Regions from separate parts of the Pseudomonas sp. SG20052 genome, predicted to be linked through region 2. Evidence: predicted binding sites of a transcription regulator. Region 2 holds the regulator's gene; each other region holds the start of a gene.
The links. The regulator FliA, encoded in region 2, starts transcription of late flagellar genes. The targets are predictions, from matches to a motif close to CTAAAGTTTNNNNNNNNNNNGCCGNTAA.
Positions count from the first base shown of each region.

Region 1: the regulator FliA is predicted to act here: its motif matches at 4,528-4,555, upstream of motA (flagellar motor stator protein MotA).
Region 3: the regulator FliA is predicted to act here: its motif matches at 5,045-5,072, upstream of RHP74_RS00745 (methyl-accepting chemotaxis protein).
Region 4: the regulator FliA is predicted to act here: its motif matches at 2,980-3,007, upstream of RHP74_RS30345 (methyl-accepting chemotaxis protein).

Region 1 is NZ_CP134498.1:644,819-652,181, forward strand. It holds gene RHP74_RS02910 (molecular chaperone) at 1-524, opposite strand, end outside; gene RHP74_RS02915 (hypothetical protein) at 723-1,124, shown strand; gene asd (archaetidylserine decarboxylase) at 1,181-2,041, opposite strand; gene RHP74_RS02925 (rhodanese-like domain-containing protein) at 2,060-2,875, opposite strand; gene RHP74_RS02930 (HDOD domain-containing protein) at 2,919-4,457, opposite strand; gene motA (flagellar motor stator protein MotA) at 4,624-5,475, shown strand; gene motB (flagellar motor protein MotB) at 5,479-6,507, shown strand; gene rsgA (small ribosomal subunit biogenesis GTPase RsgA) at 6,728-7,363, opposite strand, start outside.
Region 2 is NZ_CP134498.1:4,871,430-4,878,792, reverse strand. It holds gene flhA (flagellar biosynthesis protein FlhA) at 1-184, shown strand, start outside; gene flhF (flagellar biosynthesis protein FlhF) at 196-1,530, shown strand; gene fleN (flagellar synthesis regulator FleN) at 1,647-2,477, shown strand; gene fliA (RNA polymerase sigma factor FliA) at 2,474-3,214, shown strand; gene RHP74_RS22410 (chemotaxis response regulator CheY) at 3,382-3,753, shown strand; gene RHP74_RS22405 (protein phosphatase CheZ) at 3,776-4,564, shown strand; gene RHP74_RS22400 (chemotaxis protein CheA) at 4,618-6,849, shown strand; gene RHP74_RS22395 (chemotaxis response regulator protein-glutamate methylesterase) at 6,900-7,363, shown strand, end outside.
Region 3 is NZ_CP134498.1:146,989-154,351, forward strand. It holds rRNA gene RHP74_RS00715 (16S ribosomal RNA) at 1-943, shown strand, start outside; tRNA gene RHP74_RS00720 (tRNA-Ile) at 1,026-1,102, shown strand; tRNA gene RHP74_RS00725 (tRNA-Ala) at 1,130-1,205, shown strand; rRNA gene RHP74_RS00730 (23S ribosomal RNA) at 1,455-4,346, shown strand; rRNA gene rrf (5S ribosomal RNA) at 4,505-4,620, shown strand; rRNA gene rrf (5S ribosomal RNA) at 4,728-4,843, shown strand; gene RHP74_RS00745 (methyl-accepting chemotaxis protein) at 5,188-7,068, shown strand; gene RHP74_RS00750 (SRPBCC family protein) at 7,195-7,363, opposite strand, start outside.
Region 4 is NZ_CP134498.1:6,589,873-6,597,235, reverse strand. It holds gene RHP74_RS30360 (bifunctional diguanylate cyclase/phosphodiesterase) at 1-346, shown strand, start outside; gene RHP74_RS30355 (NorM family multidrug efflux MATE transporter) at 455-1,849, opposite strand; gene RHP74_RS30350 (LysR substrate-binding domain-containing protein) at 2,009-2,929, shown strand; gene RHP74_RS30345 (methyl-accepting chemotaxis protein) at 3,114-5,090, shown strand; gene RHP74_RS30340 (VWA domain-containing protein) at 5,230-6,639, opposite strand; gene RHP74_RS30335 (hypothetical protein) at 6,697-7,203, opposite strand; gene RHP74_RS30330 (hypothetical protein) at 7,208-7,363, opposite strand, start outside.

The sequences.
Region 1 (7,363 bases), 2.6 Mb from region 2:
ATCCGATACAGCTGATGCAGCTCCAGCCACAGGCCTTCCGGTACCGGGCAATACAGTTGAGTCGAGCGAATCAGCGGCCCGTTCAGGCAATGGATCGCCCGCTGCAACGCTTGGGTCAGCAGCGATGCTCGGTCCTTGCTGAAGCGCGGGGTGATGCGCACGACGATCTGTTTGTAACCAATCGCCAAGTGATTTTGCAGGGCCTGGCAGAGGTTGGCGATCTTGCGCGAACGCTCGTCGAGCACTATCGCCTGGTGCAGGAAATGCCGTTCCAGGTGTTTGCAGACGTAATACACCTCGGGTCGCAACAGTTCGAGCAGTTGCAGGCGATTGTCGCTGGGGGTGAGCAGCTGGTTGAGTTCGCTCAAGCCTTGATAGAGCAGGCGAGCGGTTTCACCGATGTTTGCTTTGGGCAGGTTGGCGATCCAGCGCTTGAGGTCGCGTGGCGTCGGTTCACAGAATGTCAGGCGCAATTGAGCCGGGATCGGGGCGCGTAGCAGCTGGTGAGGGCTGGTTTCATTCATGCCGTAGAAAAACTCCAACCGGGAAATGGGCAGTGAATGATCTGACTGTAGCAGTTACGGATGTCGACCGTTTGTCTGTCAGTCGAGTGCTGCCCGGGCGTACTACTAATCTGACACACGTGCGACTGGATACGCACGGTCGTGCGGCCTGCTGCCTACGCAGGGCAGGTCTCTTGTAACTTCAAGGAGATGAGGTTCATGTCTAGATACGTAGTGGCAAATCAATGGGGCGGTAGTTCGGCACCCTGGCATCCGGGCGGAGACTGGACGTTGGGTGCGAGGGACAACCAGAACGTGGTCGCGATCGAGATCAAATCGGGCGATGGCGGGAAGAGCTTCACCGGCACCATGACTTACGCGGGTGAAGGTCCCATTGGCTTCAAGGCTCAGCGCACGGGCCAGAACCAGTACAACGTGGAAAATCAGTGGGGCGGCAATGACGCTCCATGGCATCCGGGTGGCAAGTGGGTCATCGGCGGCCGTGATAATCAGAACGTTGTGGCGTTGAGCGTCACCTCCAGTGATGGAGGGAAAAACCTCAGTGGCACCAATACCTACGCCAACGAAGGGCCGATCGGCTTTCGTGGGCAGATAGAGTAACGGCGCTACCGAAATGTCCGCCCCTTCGAAGACGTTCGACGGGGCGGATTAGCCAATCAGGCTGCTGGCAGGCCCAGCGCCTGGCCCATTTGTACTGGCGACAGGGCGCCGAGCCCTTCAACCCACTTCACTTGATCCGGCCCGAACAGCACCACAGCGGTCGAACCCAGCTTGAAGCGACCCAGTTCCGCACCTTTTTCCAGATGGATTGGCGCGCGGGCGGCTTCGTCGTAACGGAAGGTTTTCAGCTCGCGTTTCGGCGGCGTCACCAGTCCGGCCCACACGGTTTCAATCGACGCCACGATCATCGCGCCCACCAGCACCACGGCCATCGGCCCGCGCTCGGTGTCGAAAATGCACGCCACACGTTCGTTGCGGGCAAACAGTTCCGGCACGTTTTCGGCGGTGGTCTGGTTGACCGAGAAAATCCGGCCCGGGATGTAGACCATCTCGCGCAGGGTGCCGGCCAGCGGCATGTGCACGCGGTGGTAGTCTTTCGGCGACAGGTAAATCGTCGCAAAGTCGCCGCCCATGAACGGCGCAGCATTGGCGGCATCACCGCCCAGCAATTCCAGCACGCTGAAACTGTGGCCCTTGGCCTGGAACACGCGGCCATGTTCGATCGGGCCGAGTTGGCTGACCGCACCGTCGGCCGGGCTGAGAATGGCGCCCGGGGTTTCATCGAGCGGGCGAGCGCCGTCTTTCAAGGCGCGGGTGAAGAACGCGTTGAAGTGCTCGTAAGCCGTCAGGTCTTCGACCAGCGCCTGGGACATGTCCACCTGATAGCGCTTGGCGAACCAGGCGGTAAAGGCATTCTTGAACCAACGCACGCGGCATTCGGCAATGCAGCCGGCCAGTCGCGAGAGCAAGTGGTGAGGCAGCAGGTATTGGCTGAGGATAAACAAACGCTTATTCATGGACTGTCCTTAAAAACCTTAAATCTCTACGGGCGTATCGGGGTGGTTGCCCCATTCGCCCCAGGAGCCGGCGTAGCCTTTGACCCGCGGATAACCGAGGGATTTGGCCACCAGATAAGTGAAGCCAGAGCGATGGTGAGTCTGGCAGTGGGTAATGACTTCTTTGTCTTTGGTGATACCGAGTTGTTCCAGGATCTGCGGCATGTCCGTGCGGATGCGCAGGTTGCGCGCTTGATCCATGCCGGCCGTCCATTCGAAATTCACCGCGCCGGGAATGTGCCCGGCCTTGGCTGCCAGGACTTTCTCGCCGGAGTATTCCAGTGGGCCACGCGCGTCCCAGATCGCCAGGTCGGCGGCACCGAGACGGCTTTGCAGGTATTCGCGGGTGGCGGTCGGCTCGTCGTGCAGGGTCAACGCAATCGGGCCGCCAGCGGGGGCCGGGATCTGGATCGACATGGGCATGCCTTCTGCCAGCCAGGCTGTCAGGCCGCCGTCGAGATAGTGGTAGTTGCGATGGCCGATGACATCGAGCAGCCAGATAAAGCGCCCGGCCCAGCCGCCGCCTTCGTCGTCATAGACCACGTAGGTGGCATTGGCGTTATGTCCCAACTCACCGAACAACGTTTCGAGTGCCGCTTGCGGCGGCATCAGCCCAGGCGCAGGCGCCTGGCCGAGTTGTGTGCGTTTGGGATCGACAAAGCGTGCACCGGGAATATGCCCTTCGGTGTAGCGGGCACTGCTGGTCAGGTCCACCAGAATCAGTTCGCGGGACTCGAGGCGAGGGAGCAAGTCGCTCGGCTCGATGACCAGCGCCAAGCCAGAGAAGTCAGACATGTGAGGTCTCCAGAGCACAAAAGGGAGGATTGTAGCGCAGCATTCATTGACCGCGCTGGCTAAAGCTATGGAGTGCCTTTTCAATGCACTGCGCGGTTTTGCCGAAGGCTTGCACGGTGATTTCCGAGAACGGCCCGCCGCCCTGATCCGCCACAACGACCATGATCACCCGACCATTGTTGACCAGCGAGCGCAGCAGCAGGTGTTCGCCGCGAAACTGCGCACGCAGGCTGGCGGGTAGCAGCGCCGAGAACTGGGCGTTGTTGGCCGGGGTCAATCGCACCTGGGCCTGTTGCGAGAGCAACCGTTGCAGCACAGTGCTCTGACTCACGACCAGGTTTAGCCCCGCCGCTTCCTTCGCCAGCCCGGCCGTTTGATGCGCACGCAAATTGGCGTGGGTGCGGTCAGCCATCAATATCATCACTCGACGCATACCGCATGCGACCAGTGCGTCCCGGGCCGACGTGGTCAAGTGCATCGCATTGGTGAAGCGGCTCGGCTCAACCAGCAGTTCAGCACATTGTTTACGCCATGCCGTCAGGTTTTCGGTGGTCGGCGCTGGTGCCGGCAGCAACCCGGCGTGAATGCGGTTCACGCCCGAGGGCCAGATCAACGCTACTGCGGGGTGCCAGATGTCCGGCATGGCATGCTGGTGCGCGCTGTTCACGGCTTGTTGATGCAGTTGCTGCTGCACGTCGCTCATCGGCATTTGCAGGTAAAGGCTGGTCAGGTATTGCCAGCGCTCGCTGTGCGGGCTGTCCCAGGCCTGTTGCGCCGACAGTGCCAGCCCATTGGCCAGCAACACGGTATTGGCCGGTTGGTTGAGCCAGCGACGCAAGGTCGGATCGTCATCGAGGCGGTTTTGCTGGCGCAAGGGATGCTCGCTGTCCCGGGCAATGCGCAGGACTTTGACCAGTTCGCGCTGCTCGTTGAGCAGCAGGCGATAACCTTGCTGCACCCAGATCGGCAGGCGCCAGATGTCCACCAGCGCCTGGCAGATGTCCAGCAGGCGAACGCCGAACAGGTCCTTTTCGACTTTGCGCGCTGACTCGCCTTTATGAATGACCCGCAGTTCCCATTCTTCGAGCAACTGCGGATGAGTCAACGCCATCGGCCAGAGCGGCGAGAGAAACAGCAGGCTGCCCCAGTGGATGTCCTGCCAGAGCCGCGCCAGGCGAGCGGCAAAAAAACCGTTGGCCTGTTGGGTCGCGTGCTGGCTGATCATCTGTATCTGACGCAACGCCACCGGGATCTGTGATTGCGGTTCGGCAGGCAACCGGGCGAGCAATTCCTCGGTGCGTTTCAACCCGAGACGATTGATCGCCACCTCAAGGTTTTCTGCCGGGTCGGTCATGCTGCCGTGGGTATGACGATTGGCTTCACGAATCACGCTCAAGGCCAGGGCCGGGCTGTCCTGCAACAATTCGGCGATGTCGCGAATCGAGCTGCGGTTGTCGGCGAGGGCCTTGCAGACACGGTCGTGACTGTCTTGCGGAACCGGCAGACGCACGCCATCGAGAAGCTTGACCCAGCCTTCAAGAGTGGTTGGTTTTGGGATAGGGGTGTTCGTTTCGTTAGCCATGGTTGGACGTGATCATCGTCTGCATTACCTATGCCCAGAGAGGGCTAAATTAGCTTTTCGCTTGAACTGGCTATAGTCTGGCGCAGTTTTGCCGATAAGTAGAAGAAGAGATTTTTTAACTTCCGAATATGACCTTGAACCCGACTCAGTAAGTGCTCTCCTACCTATGGCTAAAATAATCGGCATCATCGTCGTATTCGCGAGCGTGCTCGGCGGATACGTGCTTTCCCACGGCAAGATTGCCGCCCTGATTCAACCTTTCGAGGTGTTGATTATCGGTGGTGCGGCCCTCGGTGCATTCCTGCAGGCCAACCCAGGTCACATGTTCAAACTCGTTCTCAAGAAAGCGCTGGGAATGTTCAGTTCGCGCTTCAACCACACGTTCTATCTGGAAGTGCTGGGCCTGATCTACGAGATCCTCAACAAGAGCCGCCGCGAAGGCATGATGGCGATCGAAGGCGACATCGAAGACGCCGCCGCGAGCCCGATCTTCGCCAAGTACCCTGCGGTTCTGAAAGATGACCGCATGACCGCCTACATCTGCGATTACCTGCGCATCATGTCCTCCGGCAACATGGCGCCCCATGAGCTCGAAGGTCTGTTCGACATGGAACTGACCAGCCTCAAGGAAGACCTCGATCACCCGTCCCACGCCGTGAACGGCATCGCCGACGCCATGCCTGGCTTCGGTATTGTCGCGGCCGTATTGGGTATCGTGGTGACCATGGCCTCCCTGGGTGAAAGCGATCAGAAAATGATCGGCTTACACGTGGGTGCGGCACTGGTAGGTACTTTCTTCGGTATTCTCGCCGCCTACGGCTTCTTCGGCCCGCTGGCCCATGCCCTGGCCCACGAAGCCAAGGAAGAGCTGAACGTCTACGAAGCCATCAAGGCTTCGCTGGTTGCTTCGGCTTCCGGCATGCCGCCATCGCTGGCAGTGGAATTCGGCCGCAAGGTTCTGTACCCGGCGCACCGTCCTAGCTTCGCTGAGCTGGAACAAGCGGTTCGCGGTCGCTAAGTCATGGAAAACAACCAGCCGATAATCATCAAACGCGTAAAAAAATACGCGGCCGGACATCACGGGGGCTCCTGGAAAATCGCCTTCGCTGACTTCGCGACGGCGATGATGGCGTTCTTCCTGGTGCTGTGGTTGTTGTCCACCGCCACGCCGGAACAGAAGATTGCCATCGCCGGTTACTTCAAGGACCCGGTCGGTTTTTCTGAAAGCGGCACGCCATACATCATCGATCTGGGCGGCTCCCCGACCCTGGCGCCGGAGAACACCCTCAACCCTGAGGTGAAGTCTCAGCCGCAGCCTGACCGAGTCACCGTCGACACCGACCAGGTCGAAGGCATGGCCGAACAGGTGGAGAAGGAACGCCTGGAACTGTTGCTGCAAGAATTGCAGAACAAGGTCGATGAGAACCCGCAGCTGCAAAAATTCAAGGACCAGATCCTGTTCGAAATCACACAGGACGGCTTGCGCATCCAGATCATGGACGCGGAAAACCGGCCTATGTTCGACTCAGGCTCAGCGCGTCTGAAACCGTATTTCGAAGACATCCTGCTGGCCATGGCCGACACCATCAAAGCGGTGCCGAACAAGATCAGCATCAGCGGCCACACCGATGCCAAGCCGTACTCGGGCACCGGTGATTTTGGTAACTGGGAACTCTCGGCCAACCGTGCCAACGCCGCCCGCCGTGCCCTGGTCGCCGGCAGCTATCCGGATCAGCAAGTGGCGCGGGTGGTCGGTTATGCCTCGTCGGCGCTGTTCGATCGCGAGAACCCGTTCAACCCGGTCAATCGCCGGATCGACATCGTGGTGCTGACCAAAAAGGCCCAACGCGCCATCGAAGGTTCGCAAGGCGTTGAACCGGCACCTGCGCCAACGCAAGGGCAGGGCGGTCCGGGCGAAGTGCCGGCCACGCCGATCGATCCGAACGCATTGCCGGCGGATAAACAACCGCTGCCGGCCCATGAGCTTCGTGAGCGATTGAATATCTTCGAAGACCCGGCACCGAACCCGGCGGAACCGCCGAAGCAGTGACCCATAACAATCAAGCCGACAGAGATGTCGGCTTTTTTGTGCGTCTTTCACGGGTTTGGACGTCACTGCATTTTTAGCGTGGACATGGCCCTGTGGGAGCGAGCCTGCTCGCGAAGGCTTTGTGTCAGGCGACGGGGGGAGGGCGGTGTACATATCCATTTCTGCGGTAACGGCCGCCCATGGATCATGTTCGTGGCATCACGAACATGATCACGGCTACTTAATAACTGGTTTCCGGCAAACTGGCGATGATCGAGCGATAGCTGTTCATCCGCTGCTGCTGCACGCGACCCTCTTCCAGCGCCTTGAGCAAGGCGCAACCCGGCTCGCGGTCGTGCTTGCAGTCGCGGAAGCGGCAGGTGCCGATCAAGTCGTTGAACTCGATGAAACCGGCTTCGACGTCGGCACGGCTGACGTGACCCAGACCGAATTCGCGGATACCCGGGGAGTCAATCAACTCACCGCCACCGGGGAAGTGGAACAACCGCGCGGTCGTGGTGGTGTGGGTGCCCTGGCCGGACAGCTCGGACAGCGGGCCGACACGGGCTTCGACTTCCGGCAGCAGGCTGTTGACCAGCGAGGACTTGCCGACGCCGGACTGGCCGACGAATACGCTGATGCGTCCGTCCAGCTGCTTCTGCAGCTGTTCCATGCCGTTGCCGTGGTGCGCCGAGACCTCCAGCACCGGGTAACCCAGCGTGCGGTAAACCGCCAGCAAGGCATTCAGCGCCGGGGCGTTCTGCTCGTCGATCAGGTCGAACTTGTTGAGCAGCAGCAGCGGACGAATCCCGGCGTGCTCAGCAGCGACCAGGTAACGGTCGATCAGGTTCGCGTGCGGCTCGGGCAGCGGGGCGAA
Region 2 (7,363 bases):
CGATGCGGCGCAGCGTCAGGAAATGCAAGGTCAGCCGGTGATTCTGCTGGTAGCCGGTCCGGTTCGCGCGATGCTGTCGCGATTCGGCCGACTGGCAGTGCCGGGTTTGCATGTGTTGGCTTACCAGGAAATTCCTGACAACAAGCAAGTGACCATCGTTGCGACAGTAGGGCCCAACGGCTGAGGTAGTGGTTTATGCAAGTTAAGCGTTTTTTCGCCGCCGATATGCGTCAGGCCATGAAACTGGTTCGTGATGAGCTGGGCGCTGATGCCGCCATTATTGGCAATCGCCGGATCGCCGGTGGTGTCGAGCTGACGGCTGCCCTGGATTACAAATTGTCGGCGCTGGCCCCGCGTGTTCCGAACATGGAACTCGAGGATGAGCTGCGCAAGACCCAGTCGCGGATCGTCACCGCCCAGGCCGAATTGAGCCTGCGTGGCGAAGGCGAAACCGAAGGCGACAAGACCACCAATCGCCAATTGTTCGCCGGCCTGCCGTTGACCGCCGCCGAGCCGCTGATCGAGCCGACGTATGCCGAACCTCGTCGCTCGGCACCAGCCCCGGCACCTGCCGCTGGCGGCGTCGATCCGCGGGCGTTCGATTCGATGCGTTTCGAACTCAACAGCCTGCGCGAATTGATGGAAGTACAACTCGGCTCCCTGGCCTGGAATCAGCTGCAAGGCAGCCGTCCAGCCCAGGCCAATCTTTGGCGTCGCCTGCAACGCATCGGCCTGTCCGGCCCGTTGTCCCGCGACTTGCTGGCGATGATTACCGACATTGACGAACCCCGTCAGGCCTGGCGCATGTTACTGGCGCACCTGGCACGGATGATTGCCACACCGGAAGTCGAACCACTGGAAGAGGGCGGCGTGATTGCCATGGTCGGCCCAGCCGGCATGGGCAAGACCACCACCCTGGCCAAGCTCGCGGCCCGCTACGTGCTCAAATACGGCGCGCAAAACATCGCGCTGGTGAGCATGGACAGCTACCGTATCGGTGCTCAGGAACAATTGAAGACCCTGGGCCGGATTCTCAACGTGTCGGTAACCCACGTCGATCCGGGCCAATCTCTGGTGCAGGCGCTGGACCCCTTGCTGCGCAAGCGCGTGGTGTTGATCGATACCGCCGGCCTCCAGGCCAGCGATCCAGCCCTGCGCATGCAGCTCGAAAGCCTGGCCGGACGGGGCATCAAGTCAAAAAATTATCTGGTTCTGGCAACCACCAGCCAGAAACAGGTTCTAACGGCCGCTTATCATAGTTACAAGCGCTGCGGGCTCGCTGGCTGCATCCTGACTAAACTGGATGAAACGGCAAGTCTGGGCGAGGTGTTGAGCCTGGCGATCAGTCATGAATTGCCGGTGGCTTACCTGACCGATGGCCCGCGTATTCCGGATGATTTGCATCTGCCGCGTCGTCATCAGTTGGTCAGTCGTGCCGTCAGCGTGCAAATGCAAGAAGAACCCAGCGAAGAAGCCATGGCTGACATGTTCGCTGATATTTACCACAGCCCGACCAAGCAGGTTGGCTGAGGTGCTAATGAACCGTTTTTGTACCTACATCGATGGTCTGCCATGCATTGTTCAGTTATTGAGCGCGCAGCCAGTAATGTGGCCTCCGTCTATGCAAGACAAGGTAAAGAAATAACATGGGCAGCATGCATCCCGTACAGGTGATCGCGGTGACCGGCGGCAAAGGTGGCGTCGGGAAGACTAACGTGTCAGTGAACTTGTCCCTGGCTCTAGCTGAGCTCGGCCGGCGCGTCATGCTGCTGGACGCCGATCTGGGGCTGGCGAACGTCGACGTCCTCTTGGGGCTGACACCCAAACGTACCCTGGCCGACGTGATCGAAGGCCGCTGTGAGCTGCGCGACGTTCTGTTGCAGGGCCCCGGCGGTATTCGCATTGTCCCGGCCGCGTCCGGCACACAGAGCATGGTTCATCTGAGCCCGGCTCAACACGCCGGCCTGATCCAGGCCTTCAGCGATATCGGCGACAACCTCGATGTCTTGGTGATCGACACCGCTGCAGGTATTGGTGACTCGGTAGTCAGTTTCGTCCGCGCAGCGCAAGAGGTCTTGCTGGTGGTGTGCGACGAGCCGACCTCGATCACCGACGCCTACGCGCTGATCAAGCTGCTGAACCGCGATTACGGCATGAACCGCTTCCGCGTCCTGGCCAACATGGCCCAGAGCCCGCAGGAAGGTCGCAACCTGTTCGCCAAGTTGACCAAGGTCACGGACCGCTTCCTTGACGTCGCCTTACAATACGTCGGCGCGGTGCCTTACGACGAAAGCGTGCGCAAGGCCGTGCAGAAACAGCGTGCCGTCTACGAAGCCTTCCCGCGTTCCAAGTGCGCCCTGGCGTTCAAGGCCATCGCGCAGAAGGTCGACACCTGGCCGCTGCCTGCCAACCCGCGTGGGCACCTGGAGTTTTTCGTTGAGCGCCTCGTGCAACAGACCGCAGGACCCGTCCTATGACAGCCAGTGGCTACAACCTCTACAAGAAGTCGGCACGTGACGCGCAGTACGAGCTGATCGAGCGTTACGCGCCACTGGTCAAACGCATTGCTTACCACTTGCTGGCCCGTCTGCCGGCCAGTGTTCAGGTTGAAGACCTGATCCAGGCCGGGATGATCGGCCTGCTGGAAGTATCGACCAAATATGACGCCAGCAAAGGCGCGAGTTTCGAGACGTACGCGGGCATTCGAATCCGCGGCGCGATGCTCGATGAAGTGCGCAAGGGTGACTGGGCGCCACGCTCGGTTCACCGCAATACCCGCATGGTCAGTGACGCAATTCGCTCGATTGAAGCTAAAACAGGTCGTGACGCTAAAGATCATGAAGTTGCGGCCGAACTCCAATTGAGTCTCGACGATTATTACGGGATTTTGAACGACACCCTGGGCAGCCGGTTATTCAGTTTCGACGATCTGTTGCAGGACGGCGAACACGAAGGGCTGCACGAGGATGGCGCGAGTGCACATCTGGAGCCGTCACGCGATCTGGAAGATGAACGCTTCCAGGCCGCGCTGGCGGACGCGATTGCCAATTTGCCGGAGCGTGAGCGACTGGTGTTGGCGCTGTACTACGACGAAGAGCTGAACCTCAAGGAAATCGGTGAGGTCCTGGGGGTCAGCGAATCGCGGGTCAGCCAGTTACATAGCCAGTGCGCGGCCCGTTTGCGGGGGCGTTTGGGGGAGTGGCGAGCGCGCTGAAGGCAGTGTGGGGACACTGCGAACGAGGCCGGTGGGGTGTTGAACTGCACCGGTCGCGATCTGTTGTGCTCCAGACAGTCATCGAGTGCATTGCCGGATTGATTGAAATGGCGCGTCCAGGTGCTGGGCGCGTTTAAGACTGCTTGGAGGTCGAATTGGACAAGAACATGAAAATCCTCATCGTTGATGACTTCTCAACGATGCGGCGGATCATCAAGAACCTGCTGCGCGATCTGGGGTTCACCAACACCGTCGAGGCTGACGATGGAATTACCGCCATTCCGGTTCTCAACAGCGGCAGCATCGACTTTCTGGTAACGGACTGGAACATGCCGGGCATGACCGGTATCGACCTGCTGCGTCACGTGCGCGCCGATGAAAAACTCAAGCACCTGCCAGTGCTGATGGTGACCGCTGAAGCCAAGCGCGAGCAGATCATTGAAGCAGCCCAGGCCGGTGTAAACGGCTATGTGGTGAAACCCTTCACGGCCCAGGCGTTGAAAGACAAAATCGAGAAGATTTTCGAACGCATCGGTTGAGAAACTGCGCCACGGGGGAGCTATGGACCACAAAGAATCTTCACAGGGCGATTTTGAATCGACCCTGAAAAAACACGCGGTCGAACTGGTCGAAAGCCTTGAAAAGGGCAGGTTCGGCGACGCTGTGCAACTGATCCATGAGCTCAATCAGACCCGTGACCGCGGCCTGTACCAGGAAGTGGGCAAGCTCACTCGCGAGCTGCATAGCGCGATCGTCAATTTCCAGATTGACCCGAACATGCCGCAAGCCGAGGAAGTGTCGCAGATCACGGACGCCACCGAGCGCCTGGGGTATGTGGTCAAGCTGACCGAGGCTGCGGCCAACCGCACCATGGACCTGGTGGAAAACGCCACGCCGCTGGTCAATGGCCTGAGCAATGAAGCTCAGGCATTGAGCGCCGACTGGGGGCGCTTCATGCGTCGCGAAGTCGGGGCTGAAGAGTTTCGCGAACTGGCCCGGCGAGTCGACGGTTTCCTGACACGCAGCAGCGAAGACAATCGCACGGTGTCGAGCAACCTCAACGACATATTGCTGGCCCAGGATTACCAGGACCTCACCGGTCAGGTGATCAAACGCGTGACCCAATTGGTCACCGAAGTTGAAAGCAACCTGCTCAAGCTTGTGCTCATGGCCAGTCAGGTAGACCGCTTTGCGGGTATCGAACATGACCGTGAAGCGATGCTCGCTGAAAAAGATCCGCAAAAACATCTCTCTCAGGGTGAAGGTCCGCAGATTCATGCCGATAAAAGAGAAGACGTTGTGTCCGGTCAGGACGATGTGGACGATTTGTTATCCAGCCTAGGATTTTAGAGTTTTAGCATTTTAGGTTTTTTAGGTTTTTAGACCTCAGGAGCACCCCCTTAATGAGCTTCGGCGCCGATGAAGAGATCCTTCAGGATTTCCTGGTTGAGGCCGGCGAGATTCTAGAGCAACTGTCCGAACAGCTGGTCGAGCTTGAAAGCCGACCGGATGATGCGGACTTGCTCAATGCAATTTTTCGCGGTTTTCACACTGTAAAAGGGGGCGCCGGCTTCCTCCAGCTCAACGAGCTGGTGGAGTGCTGTCACATCGCCGAGAACGTGTTCGACATCCTGCGCAAGGGTGAGCGTCGCGTCGACTCGGAACTGATGGACGTGGTTCTCGAAGCGCTGGATGCGGTGAACAGCATGTTCACCGAGGTCCGCGAACGCAGCCCGATTACGGCTGCCACGCCTGAATTGCTCGCGGCACTGGCCCGTCTGGCCGAGCCGCAAACGGCTGATGAATCTGCACCGGTTGCTGAAGTGGTCGAAGCACCTGCTGCTGAAGAGTCGGGCGACATCACTGATAACGAATTCGAGCAATTGCTGGACTCGCTGAACGCCGTCAAGGCTCAAGCCGAAGCGCCGGCGGTTGCTCCAGTGGCGGCTGCCGATTCGGCGGCCGGCGACGAAATCACCGATGCCGAGTTCGAGTCGTTGCTCGATCAACTGCATGGCAAAGGCCAGTTCGCCGTCGACGCGGTGGCACCGTCCACTGCACCGGCTGCTCCGAAAGCGGCCGGCGACAGCTCTGATATTACCGACGACGAATTCGAAGCACTGCTTGACCAGTTGCACGGCAAGGGCAACTTTGCGGTGGACGCGCTGGAGTCGGCCATTGCCGCCGTACCCGCCTCGGCTGCGCCAACCGCGAAAGCGGCCAGTGGTGATCTGATCTCCGATCACGAGTTCGAGTCGCTGCTCGACGAATTGCATGGCAAAGGCAAATTCACTGAAGTCGGCACAGGTGCTGCGGTGGCTGCTCCAGCCGCCAAGGCTGCTGCACCGAAACCGGTTGCCAAGACTCCCGAGCCGAAAGCCGAAGCGCCGAAACCGGCGGCTGCCGCTGCACCGGCTCCAGCCCGCGCACCGTCCGCGCCGCCACCGGAAAAACCGGCCAGTGAAGCCGAGACCACCGTGCGGGTTGATACCGCGCGTCTCGACGAAATCATGAACATGGTCGGCGAACTGGTATTGGTGCGTAACCGCTTGGTCCGTCTGGGCCTCAACAGCGGCGACGAAGCCATGTCCAAGGCTGTGTCGAACCTCGACGTGGTCACGGCCGACCTGCAGACCGCGGTCATGAAGACCCGGATGCAACCGATCAAGAAAGTTTTCGGGCGCTTCCCGCGCCTCGTTCGCGACCTGGCTCGCCAGCTCAAGAAAGAGATCAACCTGGAGTTGGTCGGCGAAGAAACCGACCTCGACAAGAACCTCGTCGAGGCCCTGGCCGACCCGCTGGTCCACTTGGTGCGCAACTCGGTCGACCACGGCATTGAAGAGCCGGCCGAGCGCGAAGCGATGGGCAAACCTCGCAGCGGCAAGGTGATCCTGTCCGCAGAACAGGAAGGCGACCACATCCTGCTGTCCATCTCCGATGACGGCAAGGGCATGGACGCCGATGTTCTGCGCGGCATTGCCGTGAAGAAAGGGCTGATGGACAAGGATGCCGCGGATCGCCTCAGCGAGTCCGACTGCTTCAACCTGATCTTTGCGCCGGGTTTTTCGACCAAGACCGAAATTTCCGATGTCTCCGGACGCGGCGTGGGCATGGACGTGGTGAAAACCAAAATCGCCCAGCTCAACGGCACCATCAATATTTATTCGACCAAGGGCAAAGGCTCGAAGATCGTCATCAAGGTCCCGTTGACCCTGGCGATCATGCCGACGCTGATGGTCATGCTCGGCAACCAGGCGTTCGCGTTCCCGCTGGTGAACGTCAACGAAATCTTCCACCTCGACCTGTCGCGCACCAACGTGGTGGACGGCCAGGAAGTGGTGATCGTGCGGGACAAGGCACTGCCATTGTTCTACCTCAAGCGCTGGCTGGTCAGCTCCGCCGCTCACGAAGAGCAGCGCGAAGGCCACGTGGTGATCCTTTCGGTGGGTACTCAGCGGATCGGCTTCGTCGTCGACCAGCTGGTGGGCCAGGAAGAAGTGGTCATCAAGCCATTGGGCAAAATGCTCCAGGGAACCCCGGGCATGTCGGGCGCCACCATTACCGGTGACGGTCGCATCGCGCTGATTCTCGATGTTCCGAGCATGCTCAAGCGTTACGCCGCACGGCGTATTTGATTCTGGTGGAGCGGGGCGACTAAGCCTCGCTCCGTCCTAACGGAGTGTTTATGGCAGTCAAAGTCCTGGTGGTGGACGATTCGGGGTTTTTCCGCCGCCGCGTCTCGGAAATTCTTTCAGCGGATCCGAATATCCAGGTCGTCGGTACGGCGACCAACGGAAAAGAGGCGATCGATCAGGCGCTGGCCCTCAAGCCAGACGTGATCACCATGGACTACGAGATGCCGATGATGGATGGCATCACGGCAGTGCGGCACATCATGCAGCGTTGCCCGACCCCGGTGTTGATGTTCTCCTCGCTGACCCACGAAGGCGCTCGGGTAACCCTCGACGCGCTGGACGCCGGCGCGGTGGATTTCCTGCCGAAGAATTTCGAAGACATCTCCCGTAACCCGGAGAAGGTCAAGCAACTGCTGTGCGAGAAGATTCTCAGCATCTCGCGCAGTAACCGTCGTGCCAACACCTACAGCGCACCGGCCCCGGTCGCCGCGCCAGCCCCGACGCCTGCGCCTTC
Region 3 (7,363 bases), 2.1 Mb from region 2:
GATGTGAAATCCCCGGGCTCAACCTGGGAACTGCATTCAAAACTGACAAGCTAGAGTATGGTAGAGGGTGGTGGAATTTCCTGTGTAGCGGTGAAATGCGTAGATATAGGAAGGAACACCAGTGGCGAAGGCGACCACCTGGACTGATACTGACACTGAGGTGCGAAAGCGTGGGGAGCAAACAGGATTAGATACCCTGGTAGTCCACGCCGTAAACGATGTCAACTAGCCGTTGGGAGCCTTGAGCTCTTAGTGGCGCAGCTAACGCATTAAGTTGACCGCCTGGGGAGTACGGCCGCAAGGTTAAAACTCAAATGAATTGACGGGGGCCCGCACAAGCGGTGGAGCATGTGGTTTAATTCGAAGCAACGCGAAGAACCTTACCAGGCCTTGACATCCAATGAACTTTCCAGAGATGGATTGGTGCCTTCGGGAACATTGAGACAGGTGCTGCATGGCTGTCGTCAGCTCGTGTCGTGAGATGTTGGGTTAAGTCCCGTAACGAGCGCAACCCTTGTCCTTAGTTACCAGCACGTAATGGTGGGCACTCTAAGGAGACTGCCGGTGACAAACCGGAGGAAGGTGGGGATGACGTCAAGTCATCATGGCCCTTACGGCCTGGGCTACACACGTGCTACAATGGTCGGTACAGAGGGTTGCCAAGCCGCGAGGTGGAGCTAATCCCAGAAAACCGATCGTAGTCCGGATCGCAGTCTGCAACTCGACTGCGTGAAGTCGGAATCGCTAGTAATCGCGAATCAGAATGTCGCGGTGAATACGTTCCCGGGCCTTGTACACACCGCCCGTCACACCATGGGAGTGGGTTGCACCAGAAGTAGCTAGTCTAACCTTCGGGGGGACGGTTACCACGGTGTGATTCATGACTGGGGTGAAGTCGTAACAAGGTAGCCGTAGGGGAACCTGCGGCTGGATCACCTCCTTAATCGACGACATCAGCTGCTCCATAAGTTCCCACACGAATTGCTTGATTCATTGAAGAAGACGATAAGAAGCAGCCCGAAATTGGGTCTGTAGCTCAGTTGGTTAGAGCGCACCCCTGATAAGGGTGAGGTCGGCAGTTCGAATCTGCCCAGACCCACCAATTTTGTGTGGGAACCTGTAGAAATACGGGGCCATAGCTCAGCTGGGAGAGCGCCTGCCTTGCACGCAGGAGGTCAACGGTTCGATCCCGTTTGGCTCCACCACTACTGCTTCTGTTTGTTGAAAGCTTAGAAATGAGCATTCCATCGTGATGATGGTGAATGTTGATTTCTAGTCTTTGGCTAGATCGTTCTTTAAAAATTTGGGTATGTGATAGAAAGATAGACTGGACGTTACTTTCACTGGTAACGGATCAGGCTAAGGTAAAATTTGTGAGTTGCTCTTAATTGAGTATTATCGAATTTTCGGCGAATGTCGTCTTCACAGTATAACCAGATTGCTTGGGGTTATATGGTCAAGTGAAGAAGCGCATACGGTGGATGCCTTGGCAGTCAGAGGCGATGAAAGACGTGGTAGCCTGCGAAAAGCTTCGGGGAGTCGGCAAACAGACTTTGATCCGGAGATGTCTGAATGGGGGAACCCAGCCATCATAAGATGGTTATCTTAAGCTGAATACATAGGCTTAAGAGGCGAACCAGGGGAACTGAAACATCTAAGTACCCTGAGGAAAAGAAATCAACCGAGATTCCCTTAGTAGTGGCGAGCGAACGGGGACTAGCCCTTAAGTGGCTTTGAGATTAGCGGAACGCTCTGGAAAGTGCGGCCATAGTGGGTGATAGCCCTGTACGCGAAAATCTCTTAGTCATGAAATCGAGTAGGACGGAGCACGAGAAACTTTGTCTGAATATGGGGGGACCATCCTCCAAGGCTAAATACTACTGACTGACCGATAGTGAACTAGTACCGTGAGGGAAAGGCGAAAAGAACCCCGGAGAGGGGAGTGAAATAGATCCTGAAACCGTATGCGTACAAGCAGTGGGAGCCCACTTTGTTGGGTGACTGCGTACCTTTTGTATAATGGGTCAGCGACTTATTTTCAGTGGCGAGCTTAACCGAATAGGGGAGGCGTAGCGAAAGCGAGTCTTAATAGGGCGTCTAGTCGCTGGGAATAGACCCGAAACCGGGCGATCTATCCATGGGCAGGTTGAAGGTTGGGTAACACTAACTGGAGGACCGAACCGACTACCGTTGAAAAGTTAGCGGATGACCTGTGGATCGGAGTGAAAGGCTAATCAAGCTCGGAGATAGCTGGTTCTCCTCGAAAGCTATTTAGGTAGCGCCTCATGTATCACTGTAGGGGGTAGAGCACTGTTTCGGCTAGGGGGTCATCCCGACTTACCAAACCGATGCAAACTCCGAATACCTACAAGTGCCGAGCATGGGAGACACACGGCGGGTGCTAACGTCCGTCGTGAAAAGGGAAACAACCCAGACCGTCAGCTAAGGTCCCAAAGTTATGGTTAAGTGGGAAACGATGTGGGAAGGCTTAGACAGCTAGGAGGTTGGCTTAGAAGCAGCCACCCTTTAAAGAAAGCGTAATAGCTCACTAGTCGAGTCGGCCTGCGCGGAAGATGTAACGGGGCTCAAACCATACACCGAAGCTACGGGTATCACTTAGGTGATGCGGTAGAGGAGCGTTCTGTAAGCCTGTGAAGGTGAGTTGAGAAGCTTGCTGGAGGTATCAGAAGTGCGAATGCTGACATGAGTAACGACAATGGGTGTGAAAAACACCCACGCCGAAAGACCAAGGTTTCCTGCGCAACGTTAATCGACGCAGGGTTAGTCGGTCCCTAAGGCGAGGCTGAAAAGCGTAGTCGATGGAAAACAGGTTAATATTCCTGTACTTCTGGTTATTGCGATGGAGGGACGGAGAAGGCTAGGCCAGCTTGGCGTTGGTTGTCCAAGTTTAAGGTGGTAGGCTGGAATCTTAGGTAAATCCGGGATTCTAAGGCCGAGAGCTGATGACGAGTGTTCTTTTAGAACACGAAGTGGTTGATGCCATGCTTCCAAGAAAAGCTTCTAAGCTTCAGGTAACCAGGAACCGTACCCCAAACCGACACAGGTGGTTGGGTAGAGAATACCAAGGCGCTTGAGAGAACTCGGGTGAAGGAACTAGGCAAAATGGCACCGTAACTTCGGGAGAAGGTGCGCCGGTGAGGGTGAAGCATTTACTGCGTAAGCCCATGCCGGTCGAAGATACCAGGCCGCTGCGACTGTTTATTAAAAACACAGCACTCTGCAAACACGAAAGTGGACGTATAGGGTGTGACGCCTGCCCGGTGCCGGAAGGTTAATTGATGGGGTTAGCTAACGCGAAGCTCTTGATCGAAGCCCCGGTAAACGGCGGCCGTAACTATAACGGTCCTAAGGTAGCGAAATTCCTTGTCGGGTAAGTTCCGACCTGCACGAATGGCGTAACGATGGCGGCGCTGTCTCCACCCGAGACTCAGTGAAATTGAAATCGCTGTGAAGATGCAGTGTATCCGCGGCTAGACGGAAAGACCCCGTGAACCTTTACTATAGCTTTGCACTGGACTTTGAATTTGCTTGTGTAGGATAGGTGGGAGGCTTTGAAGCGTGGACGCCAGTTCGCGTGGAGCCAACCTTGAAATACCACCCTGGCAACTTTGAGGTTCTAACTCAGGTCCGTTATCCGGATCGAGGACAGTGTATGGTGGGTAGTTTGACTGGGGCGGTCTCCTCCTAAAGAGTAACGGAGGAGTACGAAGGTGCGCTCAGACCGGTCGGAAATCGGTCGTAGAGTATAAAGGCAAAAGCGCGCTTGACTGCGAGACAGACACGTCGAGCAGGTACGAAAGTAGGTCTTAGTGATCCGGTGGTTCTGTATGGAAGGGCCATCGCTCAACGGATAAAAGGTACTCCGGGGATAACAGGCTGATACCGCCCAAGAGTTCATATCGACGGCGGTGTTTGGCACCTCGATGTCGGCTCATCACATCCTGGGGCTGAAGCCGGTCCCAAGGGTATGGCTGTTCGCCATTTAAAGTGGTACGCGAGCTGGGTTTAGAACGTCGTGAGACAGTTCGGTCCCTATCTGCCGTGGACGTTTGAGATTTGAGAGGGGCTGCTCCTAGTACGAGAGGACCGGAGTGGACGAACCTCTGGTGTTCCGGTTGTCACGCCAGTGGCATTGCCGGGTAGCTATGTTCGGAATAGATAACCGCTGAAAGCATCTAAGCGGGAAACTAGCCTCAAGATGAGATCTCACTGGGACCTTGAGTCCCCTGAAGGGCCGTCGAAGACTACGACGTTGATAGGTTGGGTGTGTAAGCGCTGTGAGGCGTTGAGCTAACCAATACTAATTGCCCGTGAGGCTTGACCATATAACACCCAAGCAATTTGCTGACCTGAAAGGGCACCAGATTGCGGTGTGTGAAGACGAAATGAACCGAAAGTTCGATTGTTCACAAACACCGAGATCTATCACATACCCATTCGCTGGAGCGTGCGCCGTAAGGCAAGCGACCTGGCTACCGAATTTCTTGACGACCATAGAGCATTGGAACCACCTGATCCCATCCCGAACTCAGCAGTGAAACGATGCATCGCCGATGGTAGTGTGGGGTTTCCCCATGTGAGAGTAGGTCATCGTCAAGATTAAATTCCGAAACCCCTATCTGCGTATGCAGGTAGGGGTTTTGTTTTAGTAGAAGTCACCAATTTTGCTGGCACGTTACGACTGTAACGGGCTGGTCACAGAATTTCTTGACGACCATAGAGCATTGGAACCACCTGATCCCATCCCGAACTCAGCAGTGAAACGATGCATCGCCGATGGTAGTGTGGGGTTTCCCCATGTGAGAGTAGGTCATCGTCAAGATTGAATTCCGAAACCCCTGTCTGCTAACGCAGACAGGGGTTCTGTCGTTTTGGCTCCTAAAAACGTCAGGTCATCATCCCCTGCGAGTCATGCCACTTCTGCGCCACACCCTTGCCCAGTGTTGATGTCCAATAAGCGCATCGAGCTCCAACGGCTCTAGAGCGCCGTTCGGCGGGAATGTCGGTCATTTCATACAAACCCCTAAGATTTCTCCGACTAGTGCCGAAAGACTAGTGAGACATGCGTGCACCAAAGTAGCGCGACCGAAGAATTCCGCCTGCGCTGTTACATGGAATGTTGCACCTGGAACGCATCCCCACTTTTTGCATAAGAAGTCCCATGAAATGAATCTCAAGTTCAGCCATAAAATCCTTCTGGCCGCCTCTGGCGTCGTGGTGCTGGCTTTTGCGTTGTTCACTTTGTACAACGACTATCTGCAGCGAAACACCATCCGGCAAAACCTCGAGTCCTCCGTCCAGCAAGCTGGTGATCTGACCGCCAGCAGCGTGCAGAACTGGATGAGCGGCCGTGTGCTGGTGCTGGAAAACCTCGCCCAGAACGTCGCTCATCAAGGCGCCAATGCGGACCTTCCCGGACTGGTTGATCAACCGGCCTTCACCTCGAACTTCCAGTTCACTTACGTCGGCCAGGCCAACGGCGTGTTCACCCAACGCCCTGACGCGAAGATGCCGGACGGTTACGATCCGCGTCAGCGTCCCTGGTACAAACAAGCCGTGGCTGCCGACAAGACCATGCTGACGCCGCCGTACATGGCCGCCGTCGGTGGGTTGGTGGTGACCATCGCCATGCCGGTGAAAAAGAACGGTGAATTGCTCGGCGTGGTCGGCGGTGATCTGAGCCTGGAGACCCTGGTAAAGATCATCAACTCGGTGGACTTCGGTGGCATCGGCCACGCGTTCCTGGTCAGTGCCGACGGTCAGGTGATCGTCAGCCCAGACAAAGACCAGGTGATGAAAAACCTGAAGGACATTTATCCAAACTCTGGCGTGCGCATCGACAAGGGCAATCAGGACGTCACCCTGAACAAGCAGGACCGCATCCTCTCGTTCACCCCGGTGAGCGGTTTGCCGAATGCCGAGTGGTACATCGGTCTGTCGATCGACAAGGACAAGGCCTACGCACCACTGAGTCAATTCCGCACTTCGGCGTTGATTGCAATGTTCATCGCCGTCAGTGTGATTGCCGTGCTGTTGAGCCTGCTGATCAACGTGCTGATGCGTCCGCTGACCACCATGGGCCGCGCGATGCAGGACATCGCCCAGGGCGAGGGCGACCTGACCCGTCGTCTGGCCGTGGAAAGCAAAGATGAGTTCGGCGAGTTGGGTGGTTCGTTCAACCAGTTCGTGGAGCGGATTCACGCATCGATTTCCGAAGTGTCCTCGGCGACCCGCCAGGTCCACGATTTGTCGCAGCGCGTAATGGCATCGTCCAACGCTTCGATCGTCGGCTCCGATGAGCAAAGCGCGCGCACCAACAGCGTGGCTGCCGCCATCAACCAATTGGGTGCCGCCACCCAGGAAATCGCCCGCAATGCTGCCGATGCTTCGCAGCATGCAAGCGGTGCAAGCGAGCAGGCGGATGATGGTCGTCAGGTAGTAGAGAAAACCATCCTGGCCATGACTGAGTTGTCGCAGAAAATCAGCCTGTCCTGCACCCAGATCGAAACCCTGAACGCCAGCACTGACAACATCGGGCACATTCTGGATGTGATCAAAGGCATCTCCCAGCAGACCAACTTGCTGGCGCTCAACGCCGCCATCGAAGCGGCGCGTGCCGGTGAAGCCGGTCGTGGTTTTGCGGTCGTGGCGGACGAAGTGCGCAACCTGGCGCATCGCACACAGGAGTCGGCGGAAGAGATCCACAAGATGATCACCTCGCTGCAGATCGGTTCTCGCGAAGCAGTGACGACCATGAATGCCAGTCAGGTCTCCAGTGAAGAGAGTGTCGAAGTGGCGAATCAGGCGGGCCTGCGATTGGTCAGCGTGACGCAGCGCATCGGCGAAATCGACGGCATGAACCAGTCGGTGGCCGCGGCGACCGAAGAGCAGACGGCGGTAGTGGAAACCCTCAATGTCGACGTCAACCAGATCAACTTGTTGAACCAGCAGAGCGTGGCGAACCTCAATGAAACGTTGAAGGATTGTGATGCGTTGTCGTTGCAGGCGAACCGGTTGAAGCAATTGGTCGATAGCTTCAAGATCTGATTCGGGTCAGTTCTACTGCGTTATCGTTCTTCGCGGACAAGCCTCGCTCCTACAGGGCATGGAAAACCCTGTAGAAGCGAGGCTTGCCCGCGATAGCGGTAGAAAAGTCACCGCTGAACCAAAGCTCTACACAAACAGCTTCAACACATTATTCATCGCGTCATCCGCAAAGCCCTGCACGAAATCCTTGAACCCCGGCAACGCCTCGGCACCTCCCTGCGCCGGTTCGGCAATGATGGTCCAGGTCGCCCGTGACGTGTTCGCACCCAGCGGTTCAACACTCATTGCCGCCCAC
Region 4 (7,363 bases), 1.7 Mb from region 2:
CGTGCGCTTCTCACTGGATGATTTCGGCACCGGGTTCTCGTCCTTCGTGCACCTCAACAGCCTGCCGATTGCCTTGCTCAAGGTCGACAAGAGCTTTGTCGGCGGCATGGAAGAGCGGGAAGAGAATCGCAAACTGGTCCACGCGATGATCAACCTGGCGCACAACCTCAACCTTGAAGTGGTGGCCGAAGGCGTGGAGACGGCGGAGCAGCTGGAGTTGTTGCGCGGGTTTGGTTGCGATCAGGTGCAGGGGTATCTGATCAGCAAGCCGCTGCCGTTGGCGGAGTTGGTTGAGTATCTGACGTTTGGCAGCAGCCAGCAGCCTGCCCTCGAAATCGTGAGCTAACCCCGCCCCTGTAGGAGCGAGGCTTGCCCGCGAAGGCGTCGTGTCAGTTAACAAAGATGTCGACTGATGTGACGCCTTCGCGGGCAAGCCTCGCTCCTACAGGGGATCTCAGTCTGTCTGAGGGACTTCGAAACGCTGTACTGACGGCTCGCGCCGAATCATCCCTTTCATCTTCCACTCAAACGCCAGCGTCAGGCTCACCGCCGCGCACGCCAGGCCCAGCGCCAATCCCCACCAGACGCCTGTCGGCCCCCAGTTCAAGTTGAACGCCATCCACCACGCCGCCGGCGCACCGATCAGCCAATAGCAACCCAGTCCGACCAGGAACGTGGTCTTGGCATCCTTGAGCCCGCGGATGCAGCCCATGGCGATGGTTTGGGTGCCGTCGAACAGCTCGAACCATGCCGCCACCGCCAGCAGGCTCACAGCCAGGTTGAAGACGTCTCGAAAGGCCGGGTCGTTGTGGTCCAGGAACAAGCCGATCAACTGATTCGGCAGGAACCAGAAGACCATGGCAAAACCCAGCATCGCCGCCGCGCCGAAGGCAATGCCGACCCGTCCAGCCAACCGTGCATCCAGTAATTGCCCGGCGCCATAGTGCTGACCGATGCGCATGGTGATCGCGTAAGAAAGCCCCGCCGGAATCATGAACGCCACCGAAACAATCTGCAGGGCGATCTGGTGCGCCGCCAGTTGCGTACTGCCCATGGTGCCCATGCACAGCGCAGCGAATGCAAACAACCCGACTTCCACTGCGTAGGTGCCGCCGATGGGCAGGCCGAGACGCCACAGCTCTTTCAGGTACTGGCGGTTAGGCCGCGACAGACCCTGGCGCAGCGGATACGCATCGTAAGCCGGATGCCGACGGATGTGCAGCGCCAGCGCCAAGGCCATCAGGTTGGCGACGATCGCCGTGACCAGCCCGATGCCCACCAGGCCCATTTTCGGCAAGCCGAACATCCCGGTGATCAACGCGTAGTTGAGCAAGAAGTTGGCCACGGTGCCGCCGAGGCTGATGACCATCACCGGGGTCGCCCGGCCGATGGCGCTGGTGAAACCGCGCAGGGCCATGAAGCTCAGGTAGCCGGGCAGGGCGAACGGCAGGATCAGCAGGAACTGCCCGGCAGCCTGGACGTTGGTTTCGGTCTGGCCAAACAGCAGCAGCACCGGTTTCAGATTCCACAGCAGCAGGCCGGCCACCAGCGCCATCAACCACGCCAGCCACAAGCCGGCCTGGGTCAGGCGCGCGGCACCGACGATATCGCCTGCGCCCTGACGGATCGCCACCAGGGTGCCGACCGCTGCGATCACGCCGATGCAGAAGATCGACACGAACGAATACGTTGCCGCGCCCAGGCCGCCACCGGCCAGCGCTTCGGGACTCAGGCGCGCCATCATCAAGGTGTCGGTGAGGACCATCAGCATGTGCGCCAACTGCGAGGCAATCAACGGCCCCGCCAGCCGCAGGATGGCCCGGAGTTCGGTACGTGCTGGATGCTGCATGGTCATCACGCCTCGGTTATCGGAGTAAACAGGAGAGAGCCGATTCTCGGCGCTCTGCGGGGTTTTCACAAAGGGATAAAAAGGATGGGTGGCATGAGTCAGACTCATGCTGGCAAGTTTCTGCTAACGTGGCGGAACAGCGCTATAGGAGCTTTCCCAATGTCCCGTCGTCTTCCTCCCTTGTATGCCCTGCGCGCATTCGAAGCGGCGGCGCGGCATAGCTCGTTTACCCGCGCCGCTGAAGAATTGTCGATCACCCAAAGTGCGGTCAGTCGACACATTCGTACCCTCGAAGATCATTTCGCCTGCCGGCTGTTTCACCGCAGCGGGCGCAACCTGCAACTGACCGAGTCGGCGCGGTTGATCCTGCCTGGCATCCGTGAAGGTTTCACCGCGCTCGAACGCGCCTGCAATACCTTGCGCGCCGAAGACGACATCTTGCGCATGAAAGCCCCGTCGACGTTGACCATGCGTTGGCTGCTGGCGCGCCTGAGTCGCTTCCGGCACCTGCAACCGGGCAACGAAGTGCAATTGACCAGTGCCTGGATGGACATCGACACCGTGGACTTCAACCACGAACCCTTCGACTGCGCCGTCATCCTCAGTAACGGGCGTTTCCCTCCGGACTGGGAGGCGACGTTGCTGTTCCCGGAAGAACTGATCCCGGTCGGCGCGCCGAACCTGCTGAAGGACCAGCCCTGGGACGTCGCACGCCTGGCCAGCGCAGAGCTGCTGCACCCAACGCCAGATCGTCGTGACTGGCGCAGTTGGCTGGAGCGCATGGGGCTGTCGGATCAGGTCTCGCTCAAGGGCGGGCAAGTTTTCGACACGCTGGAGTTGGGCATGATCGCGGCGGCCCGAGGCTATGGCGTGTCCATGGGGGATTTGCTGATGGTGGCGGAAGATGTCGCGCAGGGTCGTCTGAGTTTGCCGTGGCCGACGGCTGTCGCCAGCGGTGAGCATTATTACCTCGTCTGGCCGAAAACCCGCCCGGGAGGTGAACGTTTGCGCCGCCTCAGCGACTTTCTGCAAGGCGAGGTCCGGGCCATGGATTTACCGGATGTCGAGCGCTTGAGCTGAATCGATGAAGCCCCAGCAATAGAGGCCTTGAGCCATATCCTGGCTATTTACTCAAGTATTCAGGTTTGCCGCCGAAAATCTGCAGGTGGGACCTTCGTGCAGGTCCCCTGTAATTCCTCTAATTAGAATTTTGCTGAGTGTGCATCGTGATCAGGATGATCCGGTCACTTGGCCAGGAGCTGTCATGTCTCAACCTCGTGCTCGGATCGCCTCACAGCTTGGTCTTGCGCTTGCCGTGATACTGGCGATCGTCATCACTGGCAGTACCGTGTTCGCCCTGCGTTCGCTGGACTCCGCCAACCTCGCCACCCGCGAAGAGCACCTGGCCAGTGAAGCCCGGTTGCTGGCCGATCAGTTGAGTACCTTTCACGGCACGTTGCGTGAAAGCACTCAGCGTCTGGCCGGTCTGTTCGAGAAGCGCTTCAGCGCCGGCGTGAGCGTGCACCCGGACGAACCGGTGGCCGTGGCGGGTACGCAGACCCCGGGCCTGCACCTGGGCAGCGAAGTGTTGAACAACAACTTCAAGGAAGTCGACGAGTTCAAGCAGATGACCGCGGGCGTTGCGACGGTGTTTGTGCGCAGCGGTGAAGATTTCATCCGCGTCAGCACGTCCTTGACCAAGCAGGACGGCAACCGGGCCATCGGCACCCTGCTGGACCACGCTCACCCGGCCTATGCACGCTTGATGGCGGGGCAGAGTTATGTCGGCCGCGCCTTGCTGTTCGACCGTTCCTACATGACGCAGTACACGCCTGTACGCGACAGCAGCGGTAAGGTGATTGCCGTGCTGTTCGTAGGATTCGATTACACCGACGCGCAGAACGCACAGTTTGAGAACCTCAAACGCTTCCGCATCGGCCAGACCGGCTCGCTGGCGCTGCTCGATGAGCAGAAGAAGTGGTTGGTGCCGATTGCGGGTGTGCAAGCGCTGGATCAAGCAGTCCCGGCCATCGTCGATCTGGCGGAAACCCCGGGCAAGGGTGATTTCTGGAGCGACAAGTCCGAAGACTTCTACAGCGTGGCCGTGCCGTTTGAAGGCGGCCCATGGTCGGTGGTGGCAAGCATGCCGAAAGCCGAAATCAGCGCCGTGACCTGGAGCGTCGGCATTCAACTGGCGATCGGCAGTCTGCTGGCGACGTTGATCGCCGTCGGCTCGGCGGTCTGGCTGCTGCGCAGCAAACTTGCGCCGCTGGGTGATCTGGTGCGTCAGGCAGAAGCCCTGGGCGCCGGTGATTTGAGCGTGCGCCTGAGCGTGTCGAGCAACGACGAAATCGGTCAGCTGGCCCGTGCCTTCAACCAGATGAGCCAGGCCTTGTCGACCATGGTCGAGCACATTCGCAAGGCCTCGGTCGAGGTCAACAGCCGTGCACAGGCGTTGTCCGGTCTGTCCGGCGGTGCCTATGAAGGGATGGAGCAGCAGTCGGGCGAAATCACCAGCATGGCCGGTGCCGTGGAAGAATTCAGCGCAACCTCGCTGAACATTGCCGACAACATGGGCAGCACCCAGCGTCTGGCGCAGGAAAACGCACAGCAAACCCAGATCGGTCGTACCTCGATGGACGAGGCGTCCTCGTCGCTGGAGCAAATCGCTGGCGCGTTGAACAGCACCGCCATCGTGATCAATACCTTGGGGCAGCGCTCCCAGGAAATCGGCGGCATCGTCGGGGTGATTACCTCGATCGCCGATCAAACCAACCTGCTGGCGCTGAACGCGGCCATCGAAGCGGCCCGCGCCGGTGAGCAAGGTCGTGGTTTTGCGGTGGTGGCCGACGAGGTGCGTAACCTGGCTTCGCGTACACGTCAGGCCACTGACGAAATTTCCGGGATGATTCAAAGCATCCAGCAGGAAACCGGCAATGCGATCAGCACCATGGAACAAGGCAATGTGCTGATGCAGGAAGGTTTGTCACGCAACGCCAACGTGGCCTCGGCCCTGGCGCGGATCGATGAGCAAAGCCGCTCGGCGGGCCAGCAATTTGCGGCGATCACCACCGCGACCCAGGAGCAGAGCAGCACCGCGACCTTGCTCAGCAGCAACCTGCAAAGCATTGCGCTGGCAAACAGCGAGCAGCGCGAAGTGGTGTCGAACCTGGCCGTGACCGCCAAAGAGCTGGAGAAGCTGGCGGCGGACTTGCGCCAAGAGGTTGATCGGTTTCGTTGAGGCGTCGCTGAAATAGTCTTCGCGGGCAAGCCGCGCTCCTACAGGGGCATGTGGCGTTCCACTCTTGTGTGAACGGCATATCACCTGTGGGAGCGAGGCTTGCCCGCGAAGGGCTCACCTCAATGTTCAGATCAGACGATCAATCACACTTGGCATTGCTCGACACTTCCTTGCTCGCCAGTTTCAACTGCTTGCCCAGCTCCGCCGCATTGGTGCTGCTGTAAACCCGGCCGCCGGTGTTTTCAGCGATGCAACGTGACGGGCCGCCGGCACCGATTTTCACTACGTTGACCCGCAGCCGCGGTTGATCCCTGGCGATTTGGCGGGACACGGCGCACACGTCTTTCTGGCAACCGTCCTCACCGTCGACGAACATCACGATCACGGCATCGTTATTGCGCCCGTCGACGGTGCTTGCCGCGTGGGCCAGGCTGTCGGCCAGCGGTGTGCCGTCGTTGGGCACCAGGCCTCGAATCCCGTTGATCAGCCGCTGACGGTCGCCGAACTTGAACACGCCCTGGTCCGGCGTTCTTTCGCAGCCGGCGAAGGTGATCAGGCGCGTGTCGATCTTCGGGTCCAGCCCGTTGATCATGCCGGCCAGCGAGTCCTTGGCGACGTCCATGCGGCTCGGTTTGGCGAAGATCTGCGTGGTGCGGTTCACATCCAGGTACTTGTTGAGCTCGTTGCCGAAGAACCAGTCCTCGTCGGCTTTCACAGACTTGATGTTCAAATCCATCGAACCCGAAGTGTCGAGCACCACCACAAATTGCGGGATCTCTGCGTTGGGCGCTTTTTTGCGGCAGGCGAAGTTGTCCAGCGTCGGGGCCGGTGGCGGGGCGGCCACGACCGGTTTTGGTGGCGGGACGGGCTTGGGTTCCGGCACCGGCACCGGCACAGGTTCTGGCACGGGTTCCGGTTCTGGAACCGGCTCGGGTTCCACGACAGGCTCGGGAACAGGCTCAACCGGTTTCTCGACCGGCGTCACCACTGGCGCTACAGGTGGAACCACGACAACGGGTTCACGGTGCAAGAACCACCAAAGCCACAGCGCCAGAAGCAGCAACAGCAGCGCCAGCAAGGCCGCCGCGATCCACCAGCCGCGACGCGACGGCGGCACTACCGGCACCACTGGAACAACCGGCGGCACGATCGGTTTGGGCGGGCGCTGGTTCCAGCGCACCACCAGCGGCTCGCCGTTGAGGCTGTAGAGTTTATCCAGCTCGGGCGTGCCGAGCAGGCTGCGCAGGTCATCCGCTACGGTGGGCTGACCGCGTTTTTGCAGTTCGTCCGCCAACTGTCCAAGGGACGTCTGACGCACTTCATAGGTTTCCAGCAAACGTCGTTGCGCGTCCTCGTTGAGGTCGGCATAGGGCGTGGGTTGGCCACCCAGTTCGGTCCACCATTCCAGCACGTCACCGCTGCCCATTCGCGGGATGGCGAAGAGGCTGGCGACGGTCGGCGGAAAGTGTTTCTGGATGAGGGCGACTTTGGCTTGCAGCGCACTCATCCCCTCTGGTGTGGCTTGCGCATCCCTGATGACCCGCTGCATGACGACGATTCCTGAAAAGGGTGCAGGCCGCCATCGGCAGGCCTGCGGGGTGAAAAGTTACTTTTCGTAACCGAGGCTGAATTGCAGCTGATTCACTTTCTTCTGCAAGGCCTTCAGTTGTTCCTGCTTGGCAGCCAGCGTCGCGGGTGAGGTCTTGGTCACGGGCGCTGCCTGGGAGGCCTTGAGCTGCTGCTCGAGCCCGGCAATCTGCTTCTGCACCTGGCTTTCATTGCCATGCCGGGCCTTGAGCGAGGTCAGCAACTGGCCCAGCGACTGGTTCAGCGCTGCCTGGGACTTCTGCTGGCTGGCCAGGTCGGTCTTGGTGCTGAGCTGCTGGGCCTGAATGTTCTCGTACACTTGGCGGAACATCGCGTTTTCCTGGCGGGACGCGGTCAGGGCCAGTTCCTTCTGTTTGACCTGGTCGCTATAACCACCAGAGTAGTCGCAGTTCATCTTGGTCAGCATGCTGCTGTCGCGATTGGTCGCATCGCATTCGCCCGGCTTCGTCGCGCAACCGCTCAGGGCCAGGACGGCGGTGAGGACCGCCAGCTGTCGTAGAGTCATGTGCTTAGCCCAGGGTGATCGCGGAACGCTGGTTGTACAGACCGTCGACTTCCTTTTGCAGGGCGGCGACTTTCTGGTTCATTTTCAAAATGTTCATGTCCACCTGCTTGATCTCGGCACCGGCGCCTTGTGCACGCTCGGCATCCGCCACTTTGGTGTA